One region of the Paenibacillus sp. FW101-FHT12H11 genome, then DNA from elsewhere that is predicted to be linked to it. Evidence: riboswitches for the same ligand, from Rfam matches in the RefSeq annotation. Region 1 holds a riboswitch; the other holds the start of a gene.
The links. Region 1 has a riboswitch for cobalamin ahead of AC3WTJ_RS26710 (ABC transporter substrate-binding protein). Riboswitches for the same ligand answer to the same signal wherever they lie in the genome.
Positions count from the first base shown of each region.

Region 1 (15,515 bases):
TGGATTTAGCTTGAAATTAGCCTATATTAATGGACATCCCGAAAATGATCAACTTCATGATTTTATACAGTCATATACAAATGAATGCATAACAACCGGTGCTCAGAACCAAGTCGACTGGAATCAGCTGGAGTCTCAGACTGTGATTTCTGTGTATGACGAAAATACGCTTGTCGGGATCGGCTGTATGGCCGGAGAACCGAGTATCCATGTGCGCCCTACGTATGAACACCGTGAAATTGAACATACCGTTGCTAAATTGCTGAAAGTTGGCATCTAAACGGGTTGTATAAATAAAAGCTGCCTGGATCAGGCGGCTTTTTGTTATTCTCATGCAAGAAAATTCATTTATACACAAATTATCTGAAAATTTGATGAGCGGAGTAATTGAATTAGGACAGCAATTCATTGTAAGATTAAAGGATGAATGAATACGATCACAGAAAGGTTGGTTAACCATGGATGCTTTGAAGCTTAAAATTCTCGAATTACTGAAAGAAGACGCCCGCCGGAGTGCGGAACTCATCGCCACAATGTTAGGAACGGCGGAGGACGAGGTGGCGCGAGCGATAAGCGAGATGGAAGCGGATAAGGTCATCGTCAAGTACGCGACAGTTGTTAACTGGAGCAAGGTAGATGACGAAAAGGTTACCGCCCTGATTGAAGTGCAAATTACGCCTGAACGCGGACGCGGGTTCGACGCTATTGCGGAACGGATCTATTTATATCCAGAGGTCAAATCTGTCTATCTCATGTCTGGCGCTTATGATTTACTTGTAGAGGTTGAAGGCCATTCGCTCAAACAAGTCGCTTCTTTTGTTTCTAACAAGCTATCGCCAATTGATCGCGTGCTTTCAACCAAAACGAATTTTATCTTGAAAAAATACAAACAAGACGGCATCATTTTCGAGGATCAGGCTGATGATCATCGGATGCTTGTCTCTCCGTAAGGAAGAGGTAAAGCCATGATCAAAAATGAGACAATCGTAGAGCCGAACAAAGTGAAATCGATGCAGGGTTACCTTGCTCCTGCCGTACGTGAAATGAAGCCTTCAGGTATTCGGAAGTTTTTTGATCTAGTAAGCAACAGCAAGGATGATATTATTTCCCTTGGTGTGGGGGAGCCGGATTTCTCAACCCCTTGGCATGTTCGTGAAGCAGCCGTTTACTCTTTGGAGCGCGGCAGAACGAAATATACGCCGAACTCAGGGATACCTGAGCTTCGCGAAGCGATTGCGGATTATTTGTATACATCCTTTAAAGTGAAATATGAGCCGTCGAATGAAGTCCTTGTGACCGTCGGAGGCAGTGAGGCCATCGATTTGGCTCTGCGCGCTTTGATTACGCCGGGGGATGAGATTCTGATTCCAGAACCCTGCTATATCTCTTATTCGCCTATTACGAGTATTAGCGGCGGCGTTCCAGTCGGAATCGAAACATTCGCGAAGGATCAGTTCAAGCTGACAGAGAAGGCACTTCGTGATGCCATTACGCCACGCTCCAAGATTTTAATTCTATGTTATCCAAGCAATCCTACTGGCGGCATTATGACCTATGAGGACTGGCTCCCTATTGCCAAAGTCGTGGAAGAGAACGATCTTATTGTGATTTCGGATGAAATTTATGCGGAATTGACCTATGGGCAGAAGCATGTAAGTTTTGCAGCTGTTCCAGGCATGAAGGATCGGACGATTCTAGTCAGCGGCTTCTCCAAAGCATTTGCGATGACTGGCTGGAGAATGGGATATGCATGCGGTCACCGAGAGTTGATTTCCGCTATGACCAAAATTCACCAGTATACGGTGATGTGCGCACCTGTGATGGGTCAAGTAGCTGCACATGAGGCTTTGACAAATGGTTTGGAAGAGAAAGACCGTATGATAGAGTCTTACAATCAACGCAGGCGCTTGGTCGTCAAAGGGTTCCGCGATATTGGACTGGAGTGTCATGAACCGCAGGGCGCTTTCTACGCCTTCCCAAGCGTTGTTGCCACAGGACTTACTTCAGACGAATTTGCCCAGAGGCTTTTATTCGAAGCTAAGGTTGCTGCCGTGCCGGGAGATGTGTTTGGTTTAGGTGGGGAAGGTTTCTTACGCTGCTCTTATGCCTATAGTGTATCTCAACTGAATGAAGCTTTAGAGAGAATTGGAAAATTTCTAAGAAATTTGTGATTCAATCTGAAAAATCTATGTTAATTATTCATGAAAACTGGTATTCTTGTAGTAAGGAGGGATGAGCATGGCTTTCATGGAATACCAACTATCAACCTATCGAAAACATCTGCAAATTAATGAACAAGATTTCGAACAACGTTGGTTGACTAAGCGTGCTAAGAAACGTAACTCCCTAAACTTATTAGAAGAAGAGATTCATTCTCTGCGACGCAGGTTAGAACAGATGGTTCTGGACGGAGAAGAAATGACATCCGAATCTGTCGTGGAACTCAGTACGATACTTGATCTCAAAATAAATGAATATATGAATAATTGGAAGAAAAGTCGGTGAAAGCCGACTTTTCTCGCGACTATCGATATATCTAGATTCGTATACGGAGGTACTCTTACATCATGAAATTGAAATTTCTAATGGTCATGCTAGTGTCAGCGCTTATGGTGATAGTTGCGGGTTGTGGAGGACCAAAGCCGGATGTTTCTATCTTTGTCATGGGTCAAAATGGATTTCCAAGTGATGCAGGTGAGAAGCTGGAGGCATCTTTGAAATCGAAGATCGGTGAAACTCCTACCGTTAAGCTGAATACCTCTCCCATTTTCTCCATGGAAAAAATGATCGTTGAATTGGCGGCAGGCGGAAACGGCATCTTTATCCTGGCGGATGACCAATTTAAAACATTAAGCAATCAAGCAGGGTTCGTATCTTTGGACGAGACGATTAACCCTTCGGATTATCCGGACGGGGTCATCGAAATTGCGGAAGAGGGCAAGCCTGCTGAAAAGCATCTGTATGGAATTCCGCTCTCAGGCAACAAGTGGATGAAGGAGCAAGGCTTCGAAGGAAAAGGACTTATTGCTTTCATTCCTGTCAATGCCCCGAAAATGGAGGAAGCTAAGCAAGTACTCAAGGTTATTGCACAAAAGTAGCAAGAAGTCTATAATCGACAATTAGATTGATAGTCAAATATGCAGCCATTGGTGCCGGCAACGAATTCACATATGAATTTCATTGCCGCTTAAAAGGGAAGCCGGTTGAAGTCCGGCGCGGTCCCGCCACTGTAATCCGGAAGAGAAGTATTGCCGGGGAGCCAGGATACCTGCCATGGTGCCGTTACGACATCCTTCGAGGAAAAGGATCGCTTTAAATCAGGAAGCAACGGATTCGTTGCTGAGCACCGCGATTTATCGTCCCCTTTGTTCCTTAGGAACAGAGGGGTTTTTTATTTGGAATTTATCGAAATTACAGGTTTCAGAGAGAGGGGCTACACCATGCAAATGAAAAAGAACGGGATCAAGAGGGCGCTCCTCTTATCGGTTGCTTTAGCGACAGCGGTTAGCTTAGCGGCTTGTGGTAAGCAAGAAGCGGAAATTACCAGTCCATCTAAGCTTGGCGGAGAGACAACGACGGCGCCTACTCCTGCTGCAACAGCAGCTGCGACATCCAAAAAGACGGCGTATCCGCTGAAAATTAAAGATGCAACGGGGAAAGAATTCACTTTTGACAAGGCGCCGGAGCGGATCGCATCGGTTTCTCCTGCAGAAACGGAAGCACTTTTTGCACTTGGATTGGATGATAAGATTGTCGGCGTCTCCGATTTCGATGATTATCCGGCAGCAGCGAAGTCCAAACCCAAATTGGGAAGTATCACGAAGCCGAACCAGGAAGCTTTGATTGCGACTAATGCGAATATTGTCTTTACGGGTGTCTCGATGAAAGCGGACACGGTTGAAAAACTGCGCGAATCGAACATCAATGTGTTTAAGGTGGAGCCCAAGACGTTGGATGATGCGATTGCAAACATTCAAACCTATGGTTTGATTACAGATCGTCAGGAACAAGCTGAGAAAATCGTCTCCAAGATGAAAGCGGATCGTAAGAAAGTTGTCGACGCCGTGAAAGATGTAAAGCAGGAAAATAAGAAAAAAGTATACATAGAATTCAGTCCGGGTTGGACCGTCGGCAGCGGCGAATTCATGGATGAGCTGATCAAACTTTCGGGTGGCATTAATGTAGCCGGCGACGGTAAAGGCTGGTATCAAATCAGCGAAGAGAAAATTATCGCACAAAACCCGGCTGTTATTCTCTTTGCGAATGGTGTCGTAGATACCAAAAACAAGATGTCGCTTGATGAAATTATCCGCACACGAAGTGGCTGGGATGCTATTGAAGCTGTGAAGAACAAACAGGTAATCGGTCTTGACCAGAACCTGCTGAGCCGTCCGGGACCGAGATTGACCGATGGACTGCTGGAAATGGCGAAAGGCATTTATCCTGAACTGGTGAAATAAATGAAAAAAAAACTAATGCTATGGGGAGGAGTAGGGGTTATACTCCTTCTTCTTTCTATTCTGGCAAGTTTATCGCTGGGAACAGCTAATCTCCCAGTACTCCAAATTGCGGGCATCCTAGGGAAGCATATTCCTTGGGCAGGCGACTACATCGACGTCACTTGGCAGCAGTCTGCGGAGCAAATTATAAATAAGGTGCGTTTGCCTCGCGTATTGCTGGGGATTCTCGTAGGGGCCTCTCTCTCCGTTGCCGGAGCTGCTTTCCAGGGCGTGCTGCGCAATCCGCTTGCAGATCCATACGCGCTGGGGGTTTCTTCAGGCGCTTCGGTCGGGGCGGCGTTTTTAATCTATTTTGGTCTGCAGATGGCTTTGTTTGGGCAATGGTCGGTTCCGATTGTTGCTTTTGTAACGGGACTTATTTCCCTTTTCCTCGTGCTTAAGCTGGCTCAGATCGATGGCAAGCTGAAGATGGAGACGCTTATTTTGTCCGGCGTTGTCATGCAGGCTTTTCTTGGCGCGATCGTTTCCTTTATGGTTTCGATTTCCAAGCAGGTCATTAATGAAATTGTTTTTTGGTTAATGGGAAGCTTGGCGATGCGGGGCTGGCCGTACATAACGATAATTTCGCCATATTTAGTCATAGGTTTAGTAGTACTGCTTAGTTATGCAAGATCATTGAATTTGCTCGCGTTGGGAGAGCGGCAGGCTTCCCATTTGGGAGTAAATGTAGAACGCACGAAGCTGATTGTTCTAATTGTTGCTACATTTATTACGGCGGCAGCTGTCTCTGTAGCAGGTGTTATCGGCTTCGTAGGGCTCATCATTCCGCACTTGGTTCGTCTGATCGTCGGTCCGGACTATCGTCTTATTATTCCTTTGTCGGCGATTGGCGGCGGTATCTATGTCCTGTGGGCGGACACGCTCGCTCGTACCTTGCTAAGTCCGACGGAGATTCCGCTTGGTGTTATCACAGCGTTTTTGGGCGCGCCATTTTTTGCCTATTTGCTACATAAGGATAAGAAAACGTTAAGAGGTTGAAAACGATGATTAAAGTGCAGCAGCTTTCCCAAAGCTTTCATGAACGGCCGGTACTTGAAAATATAAGCTTTGAGGTCCAACACGGTGAGTTTTTTGGCATTATAGGGCCAAATGGCAGCGGAAAATCGACGTTACTACGCCTTCTTTCCGGGATTGATCCGGTTAAAAATGGCTCGGTAGAGCTGGATGGTCGACCGGCGTCTGCTTATTCACGAAAGGAACTGGCCAGATGGCTGGCAGTTTTGCAGCAGGATGCACTGCCGCCGGTAGGCTTCACGATTCGCGAAGTCGTGGAGATGGGCCGTTATCCTTTTCAGAATTGGCTTGGCGAGGATACTGTGGAAGCGGAGGAATTAATCGAGGCGATTATTCGGAAACTGCAGTTGGAACCGCTTGTTGAACGAACGATTGAGCGTCTTAGCGGCGGCGAGAGGCAGCGTGTCGCGCTTGCGAAAGTCATGGCTCAGCAGCCGCGATTGCTTATGTTGGATGAGCCTACAACCTTTTTGGATATTGGGTATCAAGTGCAGATGATGGATTATATTCGTGAATGGCAGCGCGAGTCGCAGTTAACCGTAGTGGCGGTTCTGCATGACTTGAATTTGGCCGCGCAATACTGTACACGGTTAATGGTGATACATAACGGAGAATTGGCAGCGATAGGAACGCCTGATGAGATTATTACAAGCAAATTAATTACAGAGGTCTATGGAACAGAACCTATTGTTCTGCAGCACCCAACGAACCAAGCACCACAGATTTTATTGCAGCCGGGAAAATAATCAACTTGGTAACGGAGGAATGGATGATGAGTAATTTGCAAACGATGATCAACGCTATTGAGCCTATTCATGCAGATGTGGTGAAGCAGGCGAATGATCATTTGAATCAATTGACCAAACCACAGGGGAGCTTAGGCAAGCTGGAAGATATTGCGCGACAAGTTGCCGGGATTACCGGTGAAGTGAAGCCGTTGTTTGATAAAAAAGCGGTCATTGTGATGGCAGGCGACCATGGTGTTTGTGAGGAAGGCATCAGCGCGTTCCCAGCGGAAGTCACTCCGCAGATGGTGCTGAACTTCCTTCATGGCGGTGCAGCGGTTAATGTGTTGGCCAGACATGCAGGAGCAGACGTTATTTGTGTGGATATGGGGGTTAACGCGGACCTGGAGCATCCGAACCTCGTTTCACGCAAAGTAAGAAAAGGTTCACGCAACATGGCGCGCGAAGCGGCGCTTACGTTAGATGAAACCGTACAAGCGATTGAGGCGGGCATTGAGTTAGTGGATGACCTGGCTCAGCAGGGCTATCGACTTTTCGCGACCGGTGAGATGGGGATCGGCAACACAACGGCTAGCGCGGCGATTTTATGCGCATTGGGCGGTGTGGATGCTGAAATATCCGTAGGCCGCGGAACGGGCATTGACGACGCGAAATGGCTGCATAAGCGGTCGGTTGTCAACAAGGCGCTCCACGTGAACGGTCTTCGTCCGGCAAAGGACAACGCGATTAGCACAAGCGGCGATTTTGCGCTTGAAGTGTTAAGCAAGGTCGGCGGATTGGAGATCGCCGGACTGGTTGGCGTGATTCTTGGCGCAGCGAAGAATCGGTGTCCGGTTGTCGTCGACGGCTACATCTCGTCGGCGGCAGCGCTTGTGGCGAGCCGATTAGCCCCGCTAAGCGCGTCCTACATGCTCGCCTCGCACTTATCTCAAGAGCAGGGGCATGCGAAGATGCTCGAGGCCGTGGGCCTCTCTGCGATGCTGCAAATGGATATGCGCTTGGGCGAAGGAACAGGCGCGGTGCTTGCCTTTAACTTGATCGAAGCCGCAGGCAAGATCATGCGAGAGATGGCGACATTCGAAAGCGCAGGCGTGTCACGGGAGTAGACAGCAGGAGAAGGAGGCGGAGGCGCCATGGCGGTTTTGGTAACGGGCGGCGCGCGCAGCGGCAAGAGCTCTTTTGCAGAGAAGCTCGCGATGCATGGCAGCGAGCGTGGGATCTATATCGCGACCTCCCACATCTACGATGAGGAAATGAGGGAGCGGGTTCGTCTGCACCAGCAGACAAGGCTCAGTTCGGGGTATACATGGGATACCCGGGAGGAGCCGTTTCGGCTGTGCGAGCTCTTGCAGCAGCTGGACGAGAGCGGCGAGGAAGCGGTTGTTCTGGTTGATTGCTTAACACTATGGTTAAGCAACTGGCTGCTCCAGTATGAAGGCGAACAAGACGCTTCCACTTTGGTAATGAAGCAGGTTGAACAACTGGTGAATACAGTGTCAGGTTACCGTGGACGTGGACAGCTCATCATGGTAACGAATGAAGTCGGAGACGGCATTGTGCCGGAATACCCGCTTGGCCGCAGCTTCCGCGATTTGGCCGGAAGAATGAACCAGCGGTTAGCTGAGGTGTGCGAGAAGGTATTCCTGGTAACGGTAGGGATCCCTATTGAGCTGAAAAGTATGGCTTACCGGCTGGATGGAAGCAAGCAGCCTTAAGAGGATCGGTGCGGTGATAATTGATGTGGATTTATTCCTGGCAGGAGATCGTCTGTATGACGGCTGCTGCCATTGTACTGGATTGGCTCATTGGCGATCCGAGATGGCCGACGCATCCCGTTATTCTTATCGGGCGTTGGATTCGCTGGATGGAAGGGTTACTGCGCAGTAAAAGCGACTCACCCGCGAGTGAAAAATTAAAAGGAGTACTGCTTACAACTACTACTTTGGTTGTCAGTACAGGGAGTGCACTCGTCCTCGTTCTAGCCACCCGTTCGGTTCACGAATGGCTCGGTTATGCCGTCTGTACGTGGTTGATTTCAACGACGATTGCGATCAAGGGACTCAAGGATGCCGCGTATCTCGTGTACAATCCGCTGCGCAATGGCGAACTTGCCGACGCTCGCAAGTATACGGGTTACATCGTCGGCCGCGATACGGAAGCCCTGGACGAAGAAGAGCTAACGCGCGCGGTCGTGGAGACTGTGGCGGAGAACATCGTTGACGCGGTGATTTCGCCGCTCTTCTATGCGCTGATCGGCGGAGCGCCGCTCGCTATGCTGTACCGGGCATCGAATACGCTGGATTCGATGGTCGGCTACCGAAATGACCGTTACCGTCATTTCGGCTGGGCGTCGGCCCGCTGGGACGACGCCATGAACTGGATCCCGGCCAGGCTGACCGGCCTCCTGCTGATCCTCGTCGCCCTGCTGCAGCCGGGCCTCTCGGCGAAGCGCGCAGCGGCGGCGATACGCCGCTTCGCGCATCTGCACCCCAGCCCGAACAGCGGAATTCCGGAGTCGGCGGTCGCCGGGGCACTCGGAATTGAGCTTGGCGGGCTGAACGTCTACGGCGGCGTAGCGAGCGAACGCGCCCGCCTGGGCTGGCCGCTGCGTCCGCGGACGCAGCAGGATATTGTCTACGCCGTCAGGATGCTTTACGGCGTCAGCTTTGTAGTGATGGGAGGATTGCTGTGCGTACTGCTCGTATGGTTCTAGATTGGCTGCGTGCTTGCATAGCAGCCTTTCAATTTCTAACACGTTTGCCGATTCCCGTGCAAATAACGTATACAGACCTTGTCTTTCGGCGCAGTGTGATCTTTTATCCGCTAGCCGGCGGCGTGATAGGTCTCTTGCTGCTTCTCGCGAGTGAAGGTCTAAGCCTGTTCCTTCCTCCACTCCCGGCAGCTGTGCTGCTTCTGGGACTGTGGGTTGTTCTGACAGGCGGGCTGCATCTAGACGGGCTGATGGATACCGCAGACGGTATCCTCAGCCATAGACCGCGCGAGCAAATGCTCGAAATCATGAAGGACAGCCGTGTTGGAGCGATGGGCGTCATTGTAGCCGTGCTTCATTTGCTGCTCAAGTTCGCGCTTCTCTACACGCTGCTGGAGTCCAATCAGTGGGATGGAGCCACTGGGATTAGGGGATATTTACTCCTGGCTATTGTCCCTATTTGGAGCAGATGGTTTATGACGGCAGCCATACAGGGGTGGCCTTACGCGAGGAAAGAGTCGGGTTTAGGCAGTTTTTTTCAAGGAGTAACAAAGTGGCATGTTGCTATTTCGGTAGTAGTAGCTCTGTTTACAACTACTCTATTTGTTTATTTTGGCGATACCGTTTCGGATGCAGCCGTTTGGCCTGTCCCTCTCTATTTTGCCTGTGCCACATGGTTGGCAGGATGGCTAATTGCGACTTACATCAGCCGCAAATTAGGGGGACTCACCGGAGATACCTATGGTGCTTTGAACGAGCTGCTTGAAGCGATTCTCCTGCTTGGCGTCGTTATTTGTGCAACACCATAAAGAAAGGAGTGGAATTCATGTTAGAACGCTACGGACACGGAGGCGATCTCTGGACTGCTGAAGAAACGTTCGGCCGGTCGAGAGATGAATTTCTTGATTTTAGCTCAAATATGAATCCGTTAGGACCGCCTCCCGCTATGAAAGGGATATGGATGGACGCCTGGAGCGATGTCGTGAAGTATCCAGATCCTGCGGTCCGTGAATTGCGGCGTAAGCTCGCTCAGAAATATGAAATTGAGATGGAGAGCATCTTGGTTGGCAATGGGGCGGCAGAGCTGATCGATTTGACAGCAAGGGTATTGAAGCCGTCCGTGACAGGGCTTGCAAGGCCGTCATTCAGCGAATATGAGGAAGCGATTCACAAAACAGGCGGCAGGATTCACAATATCCCGCTGCGAGCATCCCATCAGTTTGAATTGCAGCAGCAGGATCTGGAAGCCGCAATACCGGTTGTGGATCTCTTTTTCCTGGGACATCCGAACAATCCGACAGGCCGGCTGCTTCCTCGCCACGTCGTAGATAGCCTTCTAGAGAGTGGTCGCAGCTGCGTGCTCGATGAGGCGTTCATGGATTTTGTGCCTGATGAGCAGGAGCACTCGTTGCTTAAGCTGGCTTCAACGAATCGGAAGCTTATTGTTATTCGTTCTATGACGAAATTTTATTCGATTCCAGGCATTCGGCTAGGGTTTATGGTGGCGCACCCGGACTTGATTCGGGAAATCAGGCAGCAGCAAGTGCAGTGGAGCGTTAATTATTTGGCTCAGCGCATAGGTACAGCTGTACTTGAGGACGAGGAGTTTGAGCTGGCGAGCCGCCATTGGCTGCAGGATGAGAAAGCGTGGCTCACTGGACAGCTGCAGCAATTGGGCTTAGATGTAGTGCCTACGGATGTGAACTTTGTATTATTTTCTTTTCCTCCGGCACTAGGCTTAACGGTAAAACAGGCGCAAAATCATATGGGACAAATGGGGATTTTGATTAGAGACGCCTCGCTGTATGAAGGCTTGAACGAAGAATATTGTCGAGTCGCGATTCGGCTTCGCGAAGACAATGAGCGGTTAATTGAAGGGCTCCGGCAGACAGTGGCAGCTTTGGCACAGAATCGAGGTCGAACGCATGGCTAAAGCCGCAACGTTAATGATTCAAGGCACAGCATCGGATGTTGGCAAAAGCATTCTTACGGCAGCGTTATGCCGTATTCTCGTTCAGGATGGCTGGCAGACAGCCCCTTTTAAATCACAAAATATGTCGCTAAATTCCTACGTGACCTTTGACGGGAAAGAGATTGGAAGGGCTCAAGGCGTACAGGCTGATGCCTGCCGCATTTTAGCTACAACGGATATGAATCCCATTTTGCTTAAGCCGAAGCAGGATATGGTCGCCCAAGTGATTGTGCACGGCAAGCCATACTCTGATTTAGATGCAAGGACCTATCGCGAGTCGTACCTGCCGAAGGCGGAAGCGATTGTCAAAGACGCCTTAGGCCGGCTGCGCAGCGAATATGAGATTGTGGTGCTGGAGGGTGCGGGAAGCCCTGCCGAAGTTAACCTGAAAGATCGCGACATCGTTAACATGCGTTTGGCAGGATGGGCGGATGCGCCGGTGCTTCTCGTCGCCGATATTGATCGCGGTGGTGTCTTTGCATCGATTGTAGGCACGCTGGAAATTTTGACGCCGGAAGAACGAGATCGTGTAAAAGGTTTTATCATTAATAAGTTTCGTGGGGATGTCAGTCTGCTGAAACCGGGGTTGGATTGGTTGGAGGAGAAGACAGGGAAACCTGTGTTAGGCGTGATCCCCTATTTGCCGCAGCTAGGCATTGAGGATGAAGATTCCGCCTCTCTGGACTCCAAACGCATGCAGAAGAGGGCACAGAGCACGCCTGAGAAAGCAAAAGATCAACTGGACGTTGCTGTGATTCGCTTGCCTCGTCTTTCTAATTTTACGGATTTTGATCCGCTGCAGGAAGAAAAGGATGTTCATTTCAGATACATTACGCATCTCTCTGATTGGGGAGATCCCGACGTTGTCTTGCTCCCGGGAAGCAAAAATACGATGGATGATCTGCGGTATTTGAACGAGTCCGGATTGGCTGCACGTATCAAAGCTTTTGCGTTGTCCGAGAATGGATGGGTCACCGGCATTTGTGCGGGTTATCAGATGCTTGGTGTTAGGCTGCTTGATCCGCAAGGCCATGAATCCGATCATCCTGAGCTTGAGGGAATCGGGCTTTTGCCGACAGAGACCGTGTTTACTCCGGACAAACGTACGGTTCTAGTGCAGGGTAGTTCCTCGCTTTTTGCAGATGACGCTGATGCTGATGCCTTCCGGATGTTCGAAATTGATGGATATGAAATCCATATGGGGCGTACGAGGTTTTTGGAACATGTCGACATGCCTTTTCAAATTAGAGCGTATACCAATGATGAGGCCATCGCCTCGGATCATGTGTTGCACGGAGACGGAGCAGCTGTGGAGCAGGGGCGTGTTTGGGGGACTTATGTGCACGGGATTTTGCATAATGATGATTTTCGGAGAGCGTGGCTGAACCGGATTCGGAAAATGAAAGGGCTCACGCCTGTTGACGGGGGCTTGCGCTTCAAAGAACGCAGAGAGGCCGAGTTTGATAGGCTGGCTGACCATGTTAGAAGTCACTTGGATATGCAGCGCGTTTATGAGATGATGAAGGTATCACAGCCTTGTCAAAGGGAGGACGTCAAAGAATGAAAATTTATACTCGTACCGGGGATGCCGGACAGACAGGCGTAATTGGCGGTCGTGTGGATAAAGACGATGCTCGCGTTGAAGCATACGGCACGACGGACGAATTGAATTGTTATGTGGGTCAGGCCATGAGCTTTATGGACCCTGCCAAATATCCGGATCTTCTGCCGGATTTGCTCCAGGTGCAGCATGAGCTGTTCGATTGCGGGTCGGATCTTGCGCTCTTGAAGCAGGAACTGCGCCCATACAAAGTTACTGCAGCAATGGTGGATTCGCTAGAGGCGTGGATCGATAAATACGATGCGGAAACGCCGGATATTACGCGCTTTATCCTGCCTGGCGGTGGAAGCGTGTCTTCTACGCTGCATGTATGCCGCACGGTTTGCCGCAGAGCGGAACGTCGGGTCGTCACCCTCGCACGCACACAGGAAATTAATCCGGAAGTACGCAGATACTTGAACCGGCTGTCCGATTTGTTCTTTACGATTGCCCGCACAGCGAATCACCGCGAAGGGATTGCTGATGTGGAGTATGTACGCAGCGCCGAGGTGTTTAGACGTAAATCATGAGCTATTATGAACCGCTAGTATATATGGTGCCGCCTGAAGAAGAAGGTTTTATTCTGAAGACGGTGCTGCAAAAAAGATTGATGGTTTCACGCAAGCTGCTGTCCCGCATTAAATTGACGGAACAAGGCATTACCGTGAATGGCATCAGGCAGTACATTAATATTAAGGTAAAAGCAGGAGACCGTGTAGAGATCCGTATGGAGGAGGAAGCGTCCGAGGATATTTTGCCGCAAGACCTTCCTCTGCATATTCTTCATGAAGATGAGCATCTGCTGATCCTGGCCAAAGACCCAGGGATCATCGTACATCCCACACATGGACACTACGTGAATACGATTGCTAACGGTGTTGTGTATCACTGGCAGCAGGCTGGCATCACATGCCGTTTCCGCCCTGTGCATCGGCTGGATCAAGAAACATCGGGTGTATTGGCAATCGCTAAGACGCCATATGTGCACCAGCAAATATCCGAGCAGATGATACAGCATCAGGTGAAAAAGGAATACTTGGCCTTTGTTTGGGGACGTTTTGAGGAAACGAAAGGAACGATTAACGAGCCTATCGACCGCGATCCCGAACAACCGCATGTCCGTATCGTCACTCCGGAGGGTTATTCGGCTGTCACCCATTATGAAGTCGTGGAACAATATGCGCAGGCTGCTTTAGTTCGAATCTGGCTCGAGACCGGGAGAACGCACCAAATTCGCGTACATATGCGGCATTTAGGTCACCCGCTAATCGGGGACAAAATGTATACACTGCCCGAATTTGAGACGAGCCCGGCGGCTGAAGAGGCTGGCAAGCGGCTGAACCGGCAGGCGCTGCATGCTTTCAGGCTCGGCTTTGTTCACCCTGGGACAAGGGAATGGGCAGAATTTAACGCTCCGCTTCCTGCAGATTTAGCCGATTTGCAAGCGTGGCTACAAAAAAATAACTAGTTTTACAAAAACCATCCAAATTTTAGGATGGTTTTTGTTTGGAATAACTTGACTTTCGAATTAAATTAGCCCAAAATTTTAAGTAATTATGAATTAGCTTTCCACATACATAAAGGAGTCCTTACATCATGAGAGTAAAAGTATTTTGCTATGATAAATGCGGCACCTGCCGAGCAGCCCTGAAATGGCTGAAAGCGCATGACGTCGAAATCACGGAGAACGTTCCGTTATTCGAGACGCCGCCTTCTGCAGCCGAATTGGCCAAGCTGTTAAGCGACAGCGGACTTGGCATCAAGAAGTTTTTTAACACCTCTGGTGAAGTGTACAAAGAAATGAATTTGAAAGATAAGCTCCCGGGCATGACGGAAGAGCAAATGTTGGAACTGTTAGCTTCAAACGGCAGACTGATCAAACGTCCTATTGTAACAGATGGTGCGAAAGTCACGGTCGGCTTTAAAGAAGCTGAATTTGAGGAAGCATGGGCAAAGGGGTGAGGTGAGTTGGATGAGAAACAGAAACCACCACGCAAGAAATCACCGCTAGCCATAGGCGGTTTCCTTGCGGTTTTGTTATCGCAAGGAAAGCTGCTTTTGGCAGCCTTAAAACTCGGTAAGGTCGGCGGGGCCGTCATTTCGATGTTTATTACGATTTGGGCTTACGCTTATCTCGCACCGCTTCCTTTTGCTATTGGTATAGTGGTCATGATTCTGATTCATGAGCTTGGTCATGTTTTAGCGGCAAAGTTGAAAGGGCTTCCTGTCTCGGCGCCTGTTTTTATCCCTTTTCTAGGTGCATTGATAACAATGAAGAAAAATCCGTCCGATGCAGCAACAGAAGCTTTTGTCGGTATCGGAGGGCCAATTCTCGGGACGGTAGGCGGCGTTGCTGCATTTGCACTAGGCATGTATGTCGATTCCCCTGTTATTGTTTCGGTAGCTTATGCTGCGTTTTACCTGAATTTAATTAATTTATTGCCGATTCATCCGCTTGATGGCGGTCGAATTGCAACGGCTGTCACCCGTTGGTTATGGATTGTCGGTTTAATTGGCGGTTTAGTCTTTATTTTTTATCTGGACCATTATGTGAATCAGCTTATTTTCTTTGCGATCTGGGCGATGTTTGCCTGGGATTTGTATAAGAAATACGTGAAATACAGACATAAAGAGCAGTTAGTTTCCGTAGCTACCCGTTTTGAATTTGCTGCCGACCATTTACTTCAGCAAGGGTATATGATACCTGGCGAGAATCACACCCGCGATTTGGATTTTACGACGTATTCGGATTTACAGGGCGTAGGTGACGGCAGGCAAACGATTGTCATGTACTGGCAAGGAATCGGTTTTGAAGGACAGGCCTATTTGCCTCAGCAAGCCTTGATTCGAAGAGTACAGCTTGTCAAAGTAGACCGTTTGCAGAAAGAAAGCGGATTTTATCTAGGTCTGCAGGTACAGGTCGATTTTACACCTTTAGGCATTCAGGAGCGAT
Region 1 is NZ_JBYTCO010000009.1:131,070-146,584, reverse strand. It holds gene AC3WTJ_RS26735 (hypothetical protein) at 11-280, shown strand; gene AC3WTJ_RS26730 (Lrp/AsnC family transcriptional regulator) at 459-950, shown strand; gene AC3WTJ_RS26725 (aminotransferase class I/II-fold pyridoxal phosphate-dependent enzyme) at 966-2,171, shown strand; gene AC3WTJ_RS26720 (aspartyl-phosphate phosphatase Spo0E family protein) at 2,239-2,505, shown strand; gene AC3WTJ_RS26715 (hypothetical protein) at 2,568-3,098, shown strand; cobalamin riboswitch at 3,130-3,290, shown strand; gene AC3WTJ_RS26710 (ABC transporter substrate-binding protein) at 3,441-4,460, shown strand; gene AC3WTJ_RS26705 (FecCD family ABC transporter permease) at 4,461-5,498, shown strand; gene AC3WTJ_RS26700 (heme ABC transporter ATP-binding protein) at 5,504-6,280, shown strand; gene cobT (nicotinate-nucleotide--dimethylbenzimidazole phosphoribosyltransferase) at 6,304-7,386, shown strand; gene cobU (bifunctional adenosylcobinamide kinase/adenosylcobinamide-phosphate guanylyltransferase) at 7,414-7,995, shown strand; gene cbiB (adenosylcobinamide-phosphate synthase CbiB) at 8,019-8,993, shown strand; gene cobS (adenosylcobinamide-GDP ribazoletransferase) at 8,969-9,799, shown strand; gene cobD (threonine-phosphate decarboxylase CobD) at 9,817-10,923, shown strand; gene AC3WTJ_RS26670 (cobyric acid synthase) at 10,916-12,526, shown strand; gene AC3WTJ_RS26665 (cob(I)yrinic acid a,c-diamide adenosyltransferase) at 12,523-13,092, shown strand; gene AC3WTJ_RS26660 (RluA family pseudouridine synthase) at 13,089-14,030, shown strand; gene AC3WTJ_RS26655 (arsenate reductase family protein) at 14,159-14,524, shown strand; gene AC3WTJ_RS26650 (site-2 protease family protein) at 14,531-15,515, shown strand, end outside.

Region 2 (15,515 bases), on a different contig from region 1:
GTCAGCAGGTTGACTGGCAGGAGGTTGGCTTCCTACAGGTTGATTGGCAACAGGCGTAGGCGTTTCCTTTGGAGAGCCTTTATCGGACTCATTAGCGGGTGCTGCCTTCGTTGGTTCCGGCGTTTGCGTAGGAGCTGCTTCGGGCGGTTTAACCGTGTTTGTCGGCTGTTCCGTTGATGGCTGCACGGCTGAGGGTTCAACTTTTGAAGAATCAGGCTGCTGCTGGGCAGCCTGACTCTTCCCTTCAACTTGCTGCCCGGCCGCTTCCGTCGTTGGTGCAGGCAATTTCGCTGGGATATTCGGTTGCGGTCCCATAAACAGGTAACTGGCTACGAGTGCAACCACGATAACGATGCCCGAAACGAGTTTCGTTTTCGTTATTTTCATAGGATCACCTGTTTCACAAAAGTTTAGAATTCATTAATAGTTGATATAGCATATCTGATACTTCACTGCGCGTTACAGCCGCTTCAGGTTGTATCTCTATCATGTCTTGAGACAAAATATGTTCACGATAAGAAAATGCTAGACTTGCTCTTGCCCATTCGGCCGTTTTCGTGTAATCCGTAAACTGAGCAAGCATATCTCGGATTTCGATGTCCTGCACATTCGTATCCAATCCGCAAAGTTTGGCCGCACGGGCAACCATCACAGCAGCTTCCTGCCGGGTAATGGTTTGTTCAGGTGTAAAAGTATCTTCTGAAGTTCCTTGGATGAGGTCATAGGTGTAAGCCGTGCCTACATAGGGTGCATACCAGCTATCTGCAGAGACATCTTTGAAAACGGACGCTGCCTTCGGTGTCAGGCCAAGGCTTCTGGTGACAATGGCTGCAAATTCCGCCCTTGTCATCGTTCGATCCGGTGCAAACAAGGTGTCGGATACGCCATTAAGAATATTTCTGGCAGCCATCGCTTCTATGGCTTTCTGATTGGCATGCCCTTGAATATCCGTAAAAGTTCTACCAGTACTAGTGATGACGCTCGGCTTAACATCTTTATTTTTATTCGGCAATCCCACGTTTTCGGGCGTCATTGTTCCGTTGCCCGGATCCGTCTGGGAGCCCTTTTTGACATCTGCCATGTTGTAAAGACTAGTTTTCCCTGCATCTACTCTTTGTACATTGACCAATGTATAAAATGCCTGCTCCGTGGACATCAGATTTTCACCGCTGCCGTCAGCTGTATGCAGAAACCCCTTTCCTTCTCGGTAATAACTTAACAGATTGTCGACAAGGTTGTGGCCATTTTTAGTAAATCTGCGATCATCTGGACGGATGCCAAGCTCACATAAAGCCATCAGAACTTGCGCCGCGCTTTCCAAATTCTCCGTTCCCCAGGTAGCATAGCCCCCTGAGTTAATCTGCATGTTGGATAGGGCTTCAACGGCCTTATCCGTTGCTGCTTTTACCTTTGCCCTACTTTGATATTTGGCGAGAGCTTGTAAGGCCATACCCGTCACATCAGGGTCAGCTGTGTTACCAGATAAAGCAAATCCCCCATCTGCCAACTGCCTTGCCAAAATTTCGTCGATATACATCTCTCTGGTCGCTTGAGTCTTCGCGTTTTTGTTCACAGGTATCTCATATTGGCCTGAATCTAGTGCAATCAGGGCAAAAATCGGACCGTTAATGCCCTGCCAGATCGTTTTGTCGAAATCTCCTAAAGGCTCTAGCAGATTATAGCCTGCTACATTGGAGGGATCTTTGCCAATAGCGGTTAATGCTAAAATCACTCTTGAATACTCCGTGTATTTCTTGTCATGCAAAACGCCGCCAAGCTCCTTGACGTACTTTTCTACACCTTTGTAATAATCGCCATAATAATTCTGCGGGACTGAATATCCGGATCGAGCCAGCCCTATAACTGCCCATTCTCCGCCTATAGATCCTACCTGCGGCTGGGAAACGGTCTTCGTCAGATAGGACGCTGTGTTCGTAACAGCTCGAGAAATCTCTGATTGATCCGCTGCAAAAGCTTGAATCGAACTGCTTAAATAAAGACAAAGAATAAGAAGTAGAACCGAAAGTTTCTTCATCATTCTCATTGTTCTCCCTCCAATATTTCAAATCAAATATTGGAGAAGGAGCAGAAATTGTTCTGCTCCTTCTCCATGCATGCTGCAAGCTATCGTTCTGTACTATCTTTTTTTATTAGCTCTCATAGCAACGACAATAGCCATTTCTCTTGTCACTTCTTCACCAGGCTGGAAGCGATTATTCCAACCCGTCATTAATTCGTTAGCCATAATGGTCTGAACGCTGGATTTAGCCCAATCGGATACTTGCTCCATGTCTTCAATACCAGAATCCTGATCTGCTTTTGAAAGTGACAGAGCATTCGCGATAATAACCGCCATCTGTTCACGAGTAAGCTTCTCATTTGGATAGAAATGCTCGGCGTCATACCCTGAGATTATGCCAGCTTGATAAGCCGTATTCACGTATGGGTAGTACCAGTCATTCTGAGCAACGTCTTGGAATTGAATCGCATTCTCTTTCTTGATCTCTAGACCAAGCACATTGACCAGGATTTTGGTGAATTCTGATCTTGTAATGGCAGCTTGTGGATAGAATTTACCTTCGTTGCCTTCGATAAACTTTTTCTGCGATGCCTCGCTGATTGCGTCAGCGGCCCAAGATGAGACGGAATTTGAATCTGCATAAAGTTTCTTCCAATCAAATACCGGTTTCGTTTCGGTATCCTTGGCACCTACTGTGTAGGATAAGAAGCTTGTGAAGTGATTCGTTCTAATGATCAAATCATTATCTTTCACATAGGCGTAGGTGATCTTCTCCTTGCCTTTTGTTGCTTCCATGCCTTTTTCATCTGATTCGTACCGTTCAATCGGCGTAAACGTAGTACCCTCGACAAAACCGGCAAGCTCGTCTTTCGCTCCTGTTATTACAAAAGTGAGCGGTTTATCGAACTGTACGGATTCGTTTTCATTCCCCATCGCAAAGGCATGCGTGAGTTTCAGCACATTTTTGCCGATATCCTGCATGCTGCCTTTCACAAGATTCTGGAGATTGGCATCCTCGCGATTTAATGAAGTCAAAACTTCAATTTTCGGATTGCCTGATTTCAAAGCTGTTCCTTTATCGATCGTAAGAGTGATATCGCCTTTTATCGCTTTAATCAATGGAATACTGTCTTTAACCGTCTCTAAGTTAAAAAATACTTTGTGATTCACACTAGGAATGTTAACGGTGATTAACTCTTTATTTTTCAGGTCATCTGAGATATTTAACGTGTAATCTTGTGCAAGATCCGAAGGAATGTTAATGATCGGCTTCTGCCCTGTCGGACTACCAACGATTGGACCTCCCGCTGACTCCTCACCTACATCTTTTCCAAGATCCGTTGTATAACGCCACTGCACATTATCCCCATTTTTAAGCACGTACGAGCTTGCCCCGTATCCTGGATAGGCTCCGTTCACATTGTACATCCATCCACTTTGGCTGCCGTGGTCGAATTCGCCATCCCCGTCAATCGATTGAACATATATACTTCCGTAATCTTCATTCCATAAAGCGCTGTAGTTGATTCCGCGTGTTTTGAGAACTCTTTCTAACACACTCCAAGCCGTATCATCAGCCTTCAGTTCTACGCTAGTTTCAGAAACGACATAACCTTTATTAATTGTAAGCTTATCTACTGATAGCGTTACATACTTTGTTGCTGGCGGAGTAGTGCCTCCACCGCCATTCCCTGGACCAGTAGTAACATCGTTCGTAGTAAAAGCGACAAAGTCTGTAAAATGCTTCGTTTTAATGATAAGGTCATTACCACTATCGTACGCATACTCATTTTTACCACTAGCCAATCCCTCAGCGTCGCTCGAGAACCTCTCGATTGATTTCGTTGATCCATTCTGAATATAGGCAGCTTCTTTGCCTTTCATACCCGCAATAACCAGAGTTACAAATTGATCAAATTCTATGCGATCATTGCCCCCAAGGGTAATCGCATGATACACCGTATCGAGCTTCTTCCCGCTGGAAATTACCGTATTCAAAGCATTTTTCAATGTAGCATCCGAGGTATCATTGGTAGTAATCAGTTCCAATGCGGATGATTGACCGCTTGTAATCTGGGCGCCTGCTGGAATAACAACGGATAGATCGCCTTTGACTGCCTCAATTCTGGGCAAACTTGTTCCTGTTGGCAAATCCAATCGGACTTTTGAATGACTATCTTTTGGAATTTCCACTGTAACTAATTTATTTGCATCTGCACTCGTTATGGGAATGAGATAGTTCTGATTATCAGATGGAATAACTACTTTAGGCTGATCACCGCTCGGTAGGGGCACTTGAATGGGTGCCGGGTCCTCCAACCCAGGCAGTGATTTGGTGAAGTCATACAACCGTTCTCCATGGCCTTCTTTAAAAATCTTATAGGCTGCTAGCGCTTGAAGTGCTTGTTCCGTAGCCATTGCATCCGATCGAAGTTGCATGGTATGCGAGAAGCTTCCATCTGGCAAACGGAACTTGAATAACTTATCAAGTAAATTAACACCATTTTTTGCATACTTCGCACTTGCTGGATCTGTGTTATTCGAGGATAGCGCAATAATGGCTTGAGAGACACTTTCGCTGCTATCCACTCCATATGAAAGATAGCCCCCATTGGATTGTTGGTTCAGAGACAACCAATTTGCTGCTTTTGTAAGGGTGTCTGCCTGAACTACAGCTTGATTGTCCGCATACGGTGCTAAAGCAGTATAGGTCATCGCAGTAATATCAGGATCACTTTTACCAGTGCCTAAAGCAAAGCCACCGTCTTGATTCTGTTTAGAAATAATTTGATTGATAATTTTTTGCCTTGTCCATTCGGCATTATCCGGTACAGAATAATTTTTGGAATCAAGTGCCAGCAGAGCATAAACTAAACCATTAATGCCTTGGGCGGTCATTTTGCTGTGATTGTACAATTTCTCAATCAAGTTAAAACCTTCAACTTGGGATGCGTCACCGCCAGTAACCGTTATACCAAGGATCGACCGTTCAAGATCAGTAACTAAATTAAAATCTCCTTTGGAACTTGAAACACTATTGGCTAGTTTTTGATAATACGTATAGGGAAGCTTATTACCCGTGCGTGCTAAACCTATCGCGCTCCAGTCTGAACTTATTCCGCTTGGTTTGGAGAGGAAATAATTAGAAGCAGCATTAATTGCCGCTTGAATTTCACCTGCCGAAGGCTGACCGCCGGACGGGTCATTGGGATCCACTGGAACTGTTGCTGTGACTAAGTTTTGAAAGGCTGCATTTATTTTGGCTAATGCACTATCAACATGATATTGAATAGCATTGATATTTGCGGAAACTGCTTTTGCAAGTGTTAAGCTATTTTGCAGTACAAGCCAGCTTGCATCTGTATAGTTGCTCTTTTGCAAAGCATCAAGTTCAGTTATTTTTGCATTCAGTGCCGTTTTATTGGCTGTTGTTGTTATATCTTGCTCATAATCATCTGTGTAAACAAGTGAAATGATGTCACCGCTATTTAATTTGTAATCCGCGATGCCAACAAGGGCAAATTGGCCATTGACCAAGTACATCCAGCCACTTTTGGTACCACCATCACCTGTGTCCAAATCGCCTATTTTTGTGATGTAATTTCCGCTTGCATTAACAACGGGGATCTGTTTCTCAGCTAATACTTTTTGAATCGCAAATGCAGCTGATGAGCCTTCTTCAACAACAGTGTCTGTTTTAGCTAAGTTAACGATTTTTCCAGCTGTTGCGCTGAAACCATTTACGATGACAGATACCGTAATATTACCCGGCGTTGTTGGCGGATTCTCATCCAAGTAATTATCCGTATAGCGAAGCACGATATCGGCGTTATGGTCTAATATGTAGCTGGCAATTCCGACATCTGGATCAACGCCATCAACGGAATACATCCAGCCGCTGTAACGTCCCCCATCAAAGGCAGCCAAATTTCCAACCTTTGAAATATAGGCGCCATTTTCATTGACAAAGGAAATACCTGCTTCATTTAATACCTTCTCAATCACGTAAGCTGCCGTATGACCTGGCTCAATATTTACGGTTGTTTTCGGCAAAGTGACACTTTTACCAGCAGCAGCACTAGTGCCGTTCAAAGTGAATGAAACAGCAATCGTTTGTGGATCCGTAGGTGTCGTGACTAAGTTTTGAAAGGCTGCATTTATTTTGGCTAACGCGCTATCTGCATGATATTGAATTGCATTGGTATTTGCAGATACTGCTTTTGCGAATGTTAAGCTGCTTTGCAATACAAGCCAGCTCGCATCTGTATAGTTGCCCTGCTGCAAAGCATTAAGTTCAGCAATTTTTGCATCCAGTGCCGTTTTATTGGCTGTTGTTGTTATATCTTGCTCATAGTCATCTGTGTAAACAAGTGAGATAACGTCACTGCTTTTTAATTTGTAATCCGCGATGCCAACATCGGCAAATTGTCCGTTGACCAAATACATCCAACCACTTTTGGTACCACCATCACCTGTAGCCAAATCACCTATTTTCGTGATGTAATTCCCGCTTGCATTAACGACGGAGATCCGATTTGCATCTAGTACTTTCTGAATCGCAGCTGCAGCTGTTGAGCCATCTTCAACAATAGTGTCTGTTTTAGCTAAGTTAACGATTTTTCCAGCTGTTGCGCTGAAACCATTTACGATGACAGAAACCGCAATTGTAGGAGGAGCATTATTTTGCAGGCCTTGCACGGCTGCTAGCAAATTAGCTAACGTGACGTCAACCTGATCTTGAATTGCCGTACTGTCCGCAGCCACTTGTTTGGCTGCTGCCAAACTATCTTGCAGCGCTTGCCAACTCGTGTCTGAATAATTACCTTTTGTCATGCTCTCAACATCAGTAATCGAGGCATTCAACGCCGTTTTATTGGCCTCTTTTATAATACTCAAGTAGTAAATCTTAGGGGTATTTATGCCTTCTTGAGCAATAACTCTAACAATCTTAGCCTTATTTGCGCTCAATGTAATTTCTTTGTCAATTAATGTACCTGAAGTACCGCTTTTATTATTGACGAAAATTTGGCTTGCTGTGCCGTTAGCCGTAACCTTAATTTTATCCGCATTGATTCGGATATCCTCATAGACATAAACACCAGAAGTAACGGTAACTTGCTTCGTTACGTCAGCACCAACCCCTGACAATACGATGCTTGAAAGATCGTCAGTATCATAAACCGCATCATTGACGGATACCTTCTGCAGAGAAGTAACTTCGGCACCTATTTCACCCAGGGCACCACCGTCTATTTGAACTGCATTATAAACTTTAACAAAGCTGACATTCGTTAAATTAACAGGTTTACCAGTACTGTCAACAGCCCAGCTAATATCAATAGGGTCACCTTTGACTGGCGATGTTAGATAGGGATTAGCAGGAACATCATAGGGAGCACTGCCGTTCGCGTGCGTATCGGGATAACCGAAAGCATTTTTTCTAACATTTATTTTCACACCGGAATAAGTATACGATTGGTTGTTAAAATCCGATGGGGCATTGGGGTAATTTGCAGGTATCGGATAATACGCATGTTTATGATAAGCATTGGTTTTTACATCCCCACTGCCTGCCTGATTATCAACCCATGGCACGTTGACACCATTAGGGCTTGTAAAATCCGGCTCGGGATTCGTATAAGTAACTCTATAATCCCAAATTGTGCTGTCTTCGTAATGCTCGGATCCAGCAATATAAAACCACGGGCCCGGATTACCTGTCCCATCGTCCTGTGCTACAGCCACACCGGCGGGTTCTTCGTTACCAGCGAAGGCATTTCCAAATACGGTGAAATCCACGCCGTACGGATTTTTGGGATTGTTCTGAATCGGCTCATCAAATTTGTAGACGACGCTTCCTCCAAAAGAACCGAGGGAGACTCCCGTAGAACCGGGCGTGTTCGTCCACTTCGAGTTAACATCGCCCGTTCCTCCCCAAGCAGCCTCGTTAACGAATTGCCCCGGTGCTGGCAACCATTCACGGATTGAGCTCGGGCCTGTTGTACTGGCAAGAGCTTGACTGCTCGGTCCTGCCAAAACCCCTAGCGAAGAAAATAAGAGTACAAAAGACATAAAAAGTGCAATAAACGGCTTTGAAGCATAACGATGACTCATTCTTGTCATTCCTCTTTCCTACCAAATTTGGACAACCGCGCAAAAAAGCCACCCTAATAAAACTAGGGTGGCTGTACATCCATCAGTACGCACAAATAACATGTGTCATAGTAAGAATTATGCCTTAGCATAATCTTTTGTTGCTAATTCCCACCCCCAAAGAATTAGTAACATACTATAAATAAAGGCAGGTCTCCTGGCTCATGCGTCATCGCTTCTCTTTCGCCTTCCCAATCTCGTGAACAAGTCAGTGGCATATGAAAGAGTTACTCGGCAATTACAGTGGTGGGACCGCGTCGGCTTTGACCGAACTTCCCTATTAAGCAAGCATCCAAATCGTATGCTTACACCCTTATTTAGCATATTATATTTTGTCATCGCTAATGTTATATCGTTTATTTCGTTTTGTCTACTTCATAATTTATTTCATAGCTTCGGGACAAGCCTTGAAACTATCTCTAATAAACCGATGATTCTTAATCCATTCGGATACAATCATATAGACATTATCCTTCATATAAGGACTAAATGTGTCGTCATTCATAATCTCAACTTGCTTTGGAATAGCATCCACCAGCATGATACCATCCGTCTCAAATCCACCCGGGAGCGCTCCAAGAACACGGACTGTGGAAATATAAATATTTTTCACAAATACTAGATGGTCATTTTCAAAAATCAGATATTGCCCAATTCTCTCAATCGCATCGAGTTCTCCTCCAGCCTCTTCCTGCATCTCCCTTCGAACCGTTTGAAGAACGGACTCACCCTTCTCTCTCTTCCCTCCAGGCAACTCCCACCCCCGGCTGTTATGTCGAACAAGAACCAGTCTGCCTTGATAGAATGCACAAATCAGGACACAATTTGCTTCTTCAATGAGACATTCCCTGGATAAAATAATCTTTTGATTCTGTAAAGCACCTGGAAATTCATACTTCACTATGCCACCAACTTTTTTTCTAATAATAAAAAAAGTATTTGATCCAAAGATCAAATACTAGGCCCAGATGTAAACCTAAATTTAGTAGCTCAACCCTGGATATAAGGGGAATTGCGCTGTCAGATCACTGACCATTCCCCGTACTTGGTTATGCACAGCTTCGTCCGCAGGATTTTTCAGCGTTAACGCCACAATTTTGGCAATTGTTTTCATAGCTTCTTGATCCATGCCACGGGCGGTAACCGCTGGAGTTCCGATGCGGACTCCGCTTGTAACCATCGGTTTCGCAGGGTCGAAAGGAATCGCATTTTTGTTTACCGTTACGCCTACTTCATCCAGCAAATGTTCCGCCTCTTTACCAGTGATGCCCAGACTACGCAAGTCGATCAGCATCAAGTGGTTATCTGTGCCTCCGGATACAAGATTGACACCTTCAGCCAAAAGCTCATCTGATAACGTCTTGGCGTTGAGCACAACATTTTGTGCGTACGTTTTAAAATCTTGTTGAAGCGCTTCGCCAAAAGCAACGGCTTTAGCCGCAATGATATGCATCAGCGGTCCGCCTTGCGTTCCCGGGAATACCGCTTTATCAATCGCTGCAGCCCAGGGCTTGCGGCAAAGAATCATACCGCCGCGGGGTCCGCGAAGCGTTTTATGCGTAGTTGTCGTTACAAAATGAGCGTGCGGCACAGGACTAGGGTGCAACCCTGCCGCAACTAACCCGGCAATATGAGCCATGTCCACAAAGAACAGAGCTCCTACATCATTAGCTATCTCACCTAATGCTTCAAAATCAATGATGCGTGCATATGCGCTGGCACCAGCTACAATCATGCGAGGTTTATGCTTGAATGCCAATTTGCGAACCTCATTGTAATCAATAAGCCCGTCGCTTTCTCTAACACCATAGGGAATAAAGTTGTACAAAATACCCGAGGCATTAACAGGACTTCCATGCGTTAAGTGACCGCCATGCGCCAAGTTCATACCAAGAACGGTATCTCCCGGGTTCAGAGCAGCTAAATATACCGCCAAATTGGCTTGCGCGCCCGAGTGCGGCTGCACATTGGCATGTTCTGCGCCAAATAATTCTTTGGCACGATCACGCGCGATATCCTCAACGATATCGACATGCTCGCATCCGCCGTAGTAGCGTTTACCTGGATAGCCCTCTGCGTATTTATTCGTTAGAACCGTTCCCATTGCTTGCAGAACAGCTTCGCTGACGAAGTTTTCAGATGCGATCAACTCAATTTTGTCACGTTGACGGCCGATCTCCAGATTCATGGCCTCAACAATTTTGGGGTCTTGTTTACGTAATTGTTCCACAGTCTATTGCTCCTTAGCATCGTTTTGTTATAAAAAAGATATCATAGAGCTGTGGCTATAGAGTAACTGGATTTAGCTATATCTAGATATAGCTAATGGCTATATCAGCAAGAAATAAAGGGAATATCTCCATGAATTTGTGCAGTTTAGCGAATTGAAGGAAAGCTAATCACCCGACTACACAACCGCTCAATCAATTCCAGTTCATGGCTAATCACCAAAACTCCCGCACGCTGGCGCTCGGCCCAGCGCAGCACCGCATGCCAGATTTGCGCTTGTGTAATAGCGTCTAGCATGGTGGTCATCTCATCCGCAATTAAATAGCGTGTTTCCGGCCCTAACGCTCTAGCCACACAAATCCGCTGCAGCTCCCCGCCGGACAGCTCGTTCGGATAGCGATCTAACCATGCGTCCTCAATCGATAATTCCGAGCGCATAACAGGGTCCATCATACCTGACTCTTGAAGAGTTCTCCTAAGCTTCCACCTCGGATTAACCGCTTGTTCAGGATGCTGCAGCACGAACTGAACGGGGTTTCGCAAACCCTTCCTATGCGGGACACCGTCCACACTCACATGTCCTTCTTGCAGTCCCACATGACCAGCAAGTAATTGACCAAGCGTGGACTTCCCGCAACCGCTTGGTCCGGAGAGTCCTACGATTTCTCCTGCTCCCACTTGAATATCAAGGTTATGGAACACCCACGCCTCTTTCCCATAACGATACCCCAAAGACTTTCCCTCAAGCACTATGTATGCACCTAACCTTTCCGCTTCTTACCGTGCGCGACTCAGGAGCCTGCTGTTCACATTCCGAGGTGGCCATAGAACAACGTGGAGCAAAAACGCACCCTGTCGGCAAAGCATCCGGCAGCGGTTGAGCCCCGGGCAAAGAAATAAATCCGTTGCCCGGGAGCGCTCCCCATAACGCTTGCGTATACGGATGCCGCAGCCTCTGCCCTTCCCCTGTGAAATCGCTGCGGGGGGCAATTTCAACTACGGTCCCGGCATACAACACAGCAATCCGATCGGCTACCGTTAAAGCCGCTTCAATATCATGTGTGATTAACATGACCGCACAACCTTCCTGAGCCAACTGCTTGAATCGGCTTAAGGTCTCACTCATAGAAGGCGCATCCAAGCCTGGCGTAGGCTCATCCGCAATCAACAACTGAGCTCCGCTTACAGTAGCGGTTGAGACGAGAACTTTTCGCGCCATTCCTCCGGAAAGTTGGAAGGGAAACAGTTTGGCGATAAAGTCCGATAAGCTATACTTGCTAAAAGCTTTCCGCTGAAGCTCGGCCGGATTTCCTCGCCGAACCGCTTGTCTCACTTGATCACCAACACGCATTAAGGGATCCAAATACTGCACAGACTGAGGGATAAGCGCGATTTCTTTCCCACGCAAAACCTCCTGCCTTTCAGCAGTCAGTTTCTCTCCTTTAAAGCGAATTGTCCCCGTAACTTGCGCATTCCCGGGAAGAATGCCCAAAATGGCGTGAGCTAGCAAACTTTTGCCGGAACCGCTGGAACCTACGACGGCTAGAATTTCTCCTGCATCGATCGAAAGCTCCAATTTATGCATGGCTTCCGTTTTTTTAGGGCGAAAGTGGCGATCTAACGTATTAAAGCTGATCGATAGTTCACTAACCTCCAACATAAAACTGAATCCCTCTTTTCCAAGCTTAAAATGTTTAATGCTCATGTGCGCGTCTGGGGTCTACCGACGTCTTCAAATTCTCTCCCAACATGGCAAAAGCCCGAACCAACAGAAGCAAGCACAAGCCAGGGAACAACGCCAGCCACCACATGCCGGACGATAAATACCTCATAGATTCGGATAAAATAATCCCAATCGCCGGCTCATGCGGGGAAAGTCCCATCCCTATGAAGGTAACGGCTGCTTCATGCAAAATGGCATGCGGAACGATGAGAATAAGCCCGACCAAAAGCTGGGGCAGCAGGTGCGGGATGATATGCCTTGTCGCAATCCACCAACTGGATTTTCCGAAATTACGCGAGATGGAAACATACGGTGCGAAGCGGATCTGCATCACCTCAGCACGTATAACCCTAGTTAAAGCGGGCCAATGCGTTAGTGCGACACCTATGATAATGCCTTTAGCCCCTCCACCTACAACAAAAGCAATCAAGAGGAGTGTTACAAGATGAGGGACGCTGAGAAATAAGTCCGTCAGCCAGCCCACTAGTCGATTCACGGTTTTTCCCATAACGGCTGCCGCAAGCCCCATAATCCCCGCTATGATGACGCTTGAAGCTCCAGCAACAACACCGACCCTAAGGCTAAGCGCCAATCCTTTGATCGTGCGTGTTAACATATCTCTTCCTAACCAGTCCGTCCCAAAAGGATGCGCGACTGACGGCGCGAAATTACGCTCAGCCAAGCTAGTAGACAAGCCTGAGGAATCCATCCCTACAGACATAGCGAAAATGGTAAATAAGACGAGCACAGCAGCAACCGAAGTTAACGCAAGCTTATGACGATCATGCAGCCATCTCATGGTTTACCGCCTTCTTTCATTCTGGGATCAATCAGGCGATAACTCATATCAGCCATTGCATTTCCTGCATACACGAACACAGCGCTGAACAAAACAATACCTAGCAAAAGCGGAACATCACCTCGGAGCCCTGCCTCCACCGCCGCCTGCCCGAGCCCGGGATATGAAAATACCTGCTCAGCAAGAACCGCTCCGCCAAACAGCTCACTAAATGAAGCAAATTGCAGCGTGATTGCGGGTAAAGCCACATTCCGAAGCCCATGTCTCCAAAAAATTTGAAAACCCCGCTCCCCTCTCGCTCTTGCAAATATCCAATAGTCTTTGTTTGTAATATCAATAAGTTTTTCTCGCGTATGCAAAGCGATTGCTGCTACTCCGGTTACACTGAGTGTCAATGCCGGAAGCAGCACATGGCGGATACGATCGAGCAGGTTGACATCCTCGGAAGTAACCCCGGCAGGAACAGCCAGGCCGACAGGCAGCCATCCCAACCATACCGCAAAAACGAGCATAAACAGCAAGCCAATCCAAAAAGTAGGCGTCGAGGATAGCGTGTAACAATACCAGCGAATCAGCCGATCGATCCAAGTATTGGGATTCATAGCAGCTAGAACACCGGAAACAAATCCGATAATCCCGGATAGAACCCAAGCAATCCCCATCAAAGCAAGAGAAGCAGCGAATCGTTCGCCAATCACTTCGAGGACAGGACTCCGGTAGATCATTGACGTTCCTAAATCACCTCTTGCCACAGCGCACAGCCAGTTCCAATACCGTGTTACCGGCGGTTCATTGAGTCCCCAGTACTGCATGATCATCTCTCTCTGTTCAGCGCTTACCTTCATCATATCGGCACCGACATAAGCCTGAACTGGATCAATGGGTGAGAAGTGAACGAGCAGAAAAGAGACAGCACTCACAGCAAGCAACAGCAGGATCAACCCCAGTCCTTTTCGTAAAAGGAAGGGAGCCAGCATCCGGCTGACCCTTGTCAAGTTAGAGGATTCCCGCTTTAGGACTTCCATTGCCATTCCTCGATGTTATCCGTTACCGGCCAGCCATGTCCGTGCGGATGGATTTTTTGCTTGCCGATATCAAGTCCTGTTCTCACCAAGTACAGATGATCCAGATTAATCAACCATGCCCAGGGGGCATCGCCTAACGCGCTTAATCCGGTTTCTCCATCCCACTGCGCCTTTTTCCAAAAGCTCCATGCCTCTTTTTCGTTCGTTGCTTTTAAAGCCTGACTCATATATCCTTCAACCTTCGAGTTACTGTAGTATCCCGGATTATAATAGTCCACTCCACCATATTTACTGCTGTAAACGTTATACATCTCCAAGGGATCCTGACTTCCCCATCCAAAAAGAACAGGGTTCGCGTGCATTTGTTTCTCCAGATCATCCCAGCTTTTACCTTCGGCTTTTACTTGAATGCCCAGAGGCTTTAGCATATCTGCCGATGCAATGGCGAGCGATTGACGCGTGACATCACTGGCAGGATAAAGCAGATTGATCACTGCTTTCAGTGTTCCTTTTTCAACAATGCCGTCATTGTCGGTGTCTTTCCAACCGTTATCTGCGAGCATTTTCTTCGCTGCATTCATATCCGCGTCAGCAAAAACCGCTTCAGGATTAAACCAAGGAAGTCCATCATTTAACGTGTAGGCGGGAGTGCCGTGGCCTTCTAGAACGCCTTGAACCAACGCTTTTCTATCGATCGCTAGATTAATTGCCTTACGAATCGCTACATCCGCAGTGACGTCGTTGCCGATCGGGTAACCGTCTTTCGTTTTCTCTCCGGATTTCACATAAGGAAACATGATGCCTCGATTGTCCACGGTTGCTGCTGATTGTAACTCCATACCGCTCACGGTTTGCTTGCTAAAAGCCGCAGGAATCGCCGCCATATCCACCGTTCCGGCTTTGGCTGCTGCAAAAGCGGCATCCTCCCCTAGGAAAAGGAAGGTGATTTTTTCGAAAAACGGCTTTTTCCCATAGTAATCTTGGTTCAATTCGACAATCAGCTGCTGCCCTTTATCCCATTGGACCCATTTATAAGGACCCGAGCCAATCGGTTTGTTGGCGTAATCCTTGCCATGGGCATGCTTGGGGACAATGCCAGTTGCAACAAGCATCTGCGTAAATGTCGATTGCGGTTCTTTCAGTGTGAACTTGACCGTTGTTTCGTCAGGAGCTTCTACACGTTTGACATTGCTCAGATCAATGGCAGATCCGCTCGACGCAGCGGTTTGATAGGTATATACGACATCAGCTGACGTTAACGGTTGACCATCGCTGAACTTGACATCCTTGCGCAGCTTCACGGTCCAGCTCAAGCCATCCGGGCTAATCTCATAACCCGTAGCCAGATCATTTGTAATATTCAAATTGCTGTCACGCTTAAGCAGCGTACTTTGGAAAAGCGGCGAACCGTATCGGCCCCACCCCGTTGTTGGATCAAAACCGGCATCCGGCTCTCCGCCAATAGCTAGAACGAGCTCTTTCTTGCTTGCATCTGCCGTCGGCTTTGGCTTCTCCACAATACAGCCGCTAATCCAACTCATGGTGACCATCAAAATCAAAAAAATG
Region 2 is NZ_JBYTCO010000001.1:1,322,988-1,338,502, reverse strand. It holds gene AC3WTJ_RS05560 (DUF4430 domain-containing protein) at 1-387, opposite strand, end outside; gene AC3WTJ_RS05555 (S-layer homology domain-containing protein) at 401-2,038, opposite strand; gene AC3WTJ_RS05550 (DUF4430 domain-containing protein) at 2,138-8,134, opposite strand; cobalamin riboswitch at 8,304-8,503, opposite strand; gene AC3WTJ_RS05545 (NUDIX domain-containing protein) at 8,556-9,074, opposite strand; gene glyA (serine hydroxymethyltransferase) at 9,156-10,403, opposite strand; gene AC3WTJ_RS05535 (ABC transporter ATP-binding protein) at 10,550-11,134, opposite strand; gene AC3WTJ_RS05530 (ABC transporter ATP-binding protein) at 11,145-12,062, opposite strand; gene AC3WTJ_RS05525 (ABC transporter permease) at 12,097-12,924, opposite strand; gene AC3WTJ_RS05520 (ABC transporter permease) at 12,921-13,949, opposite strand; gene AC3WTJ_RS05515 (ABC transporter substrate-binding protein) at 13,937-15,490, opposite strand.
Region 2: it holds a riboswitch for cobalamin, as region 1 does, so the genes downstream of both, AC3WTJ_RS05550 (DUF4430 domain-containing protein) here and AC3WTJ_RS26710 (ABC transporter substrate-binding protein) in region 1, are expected to answer to the same signal.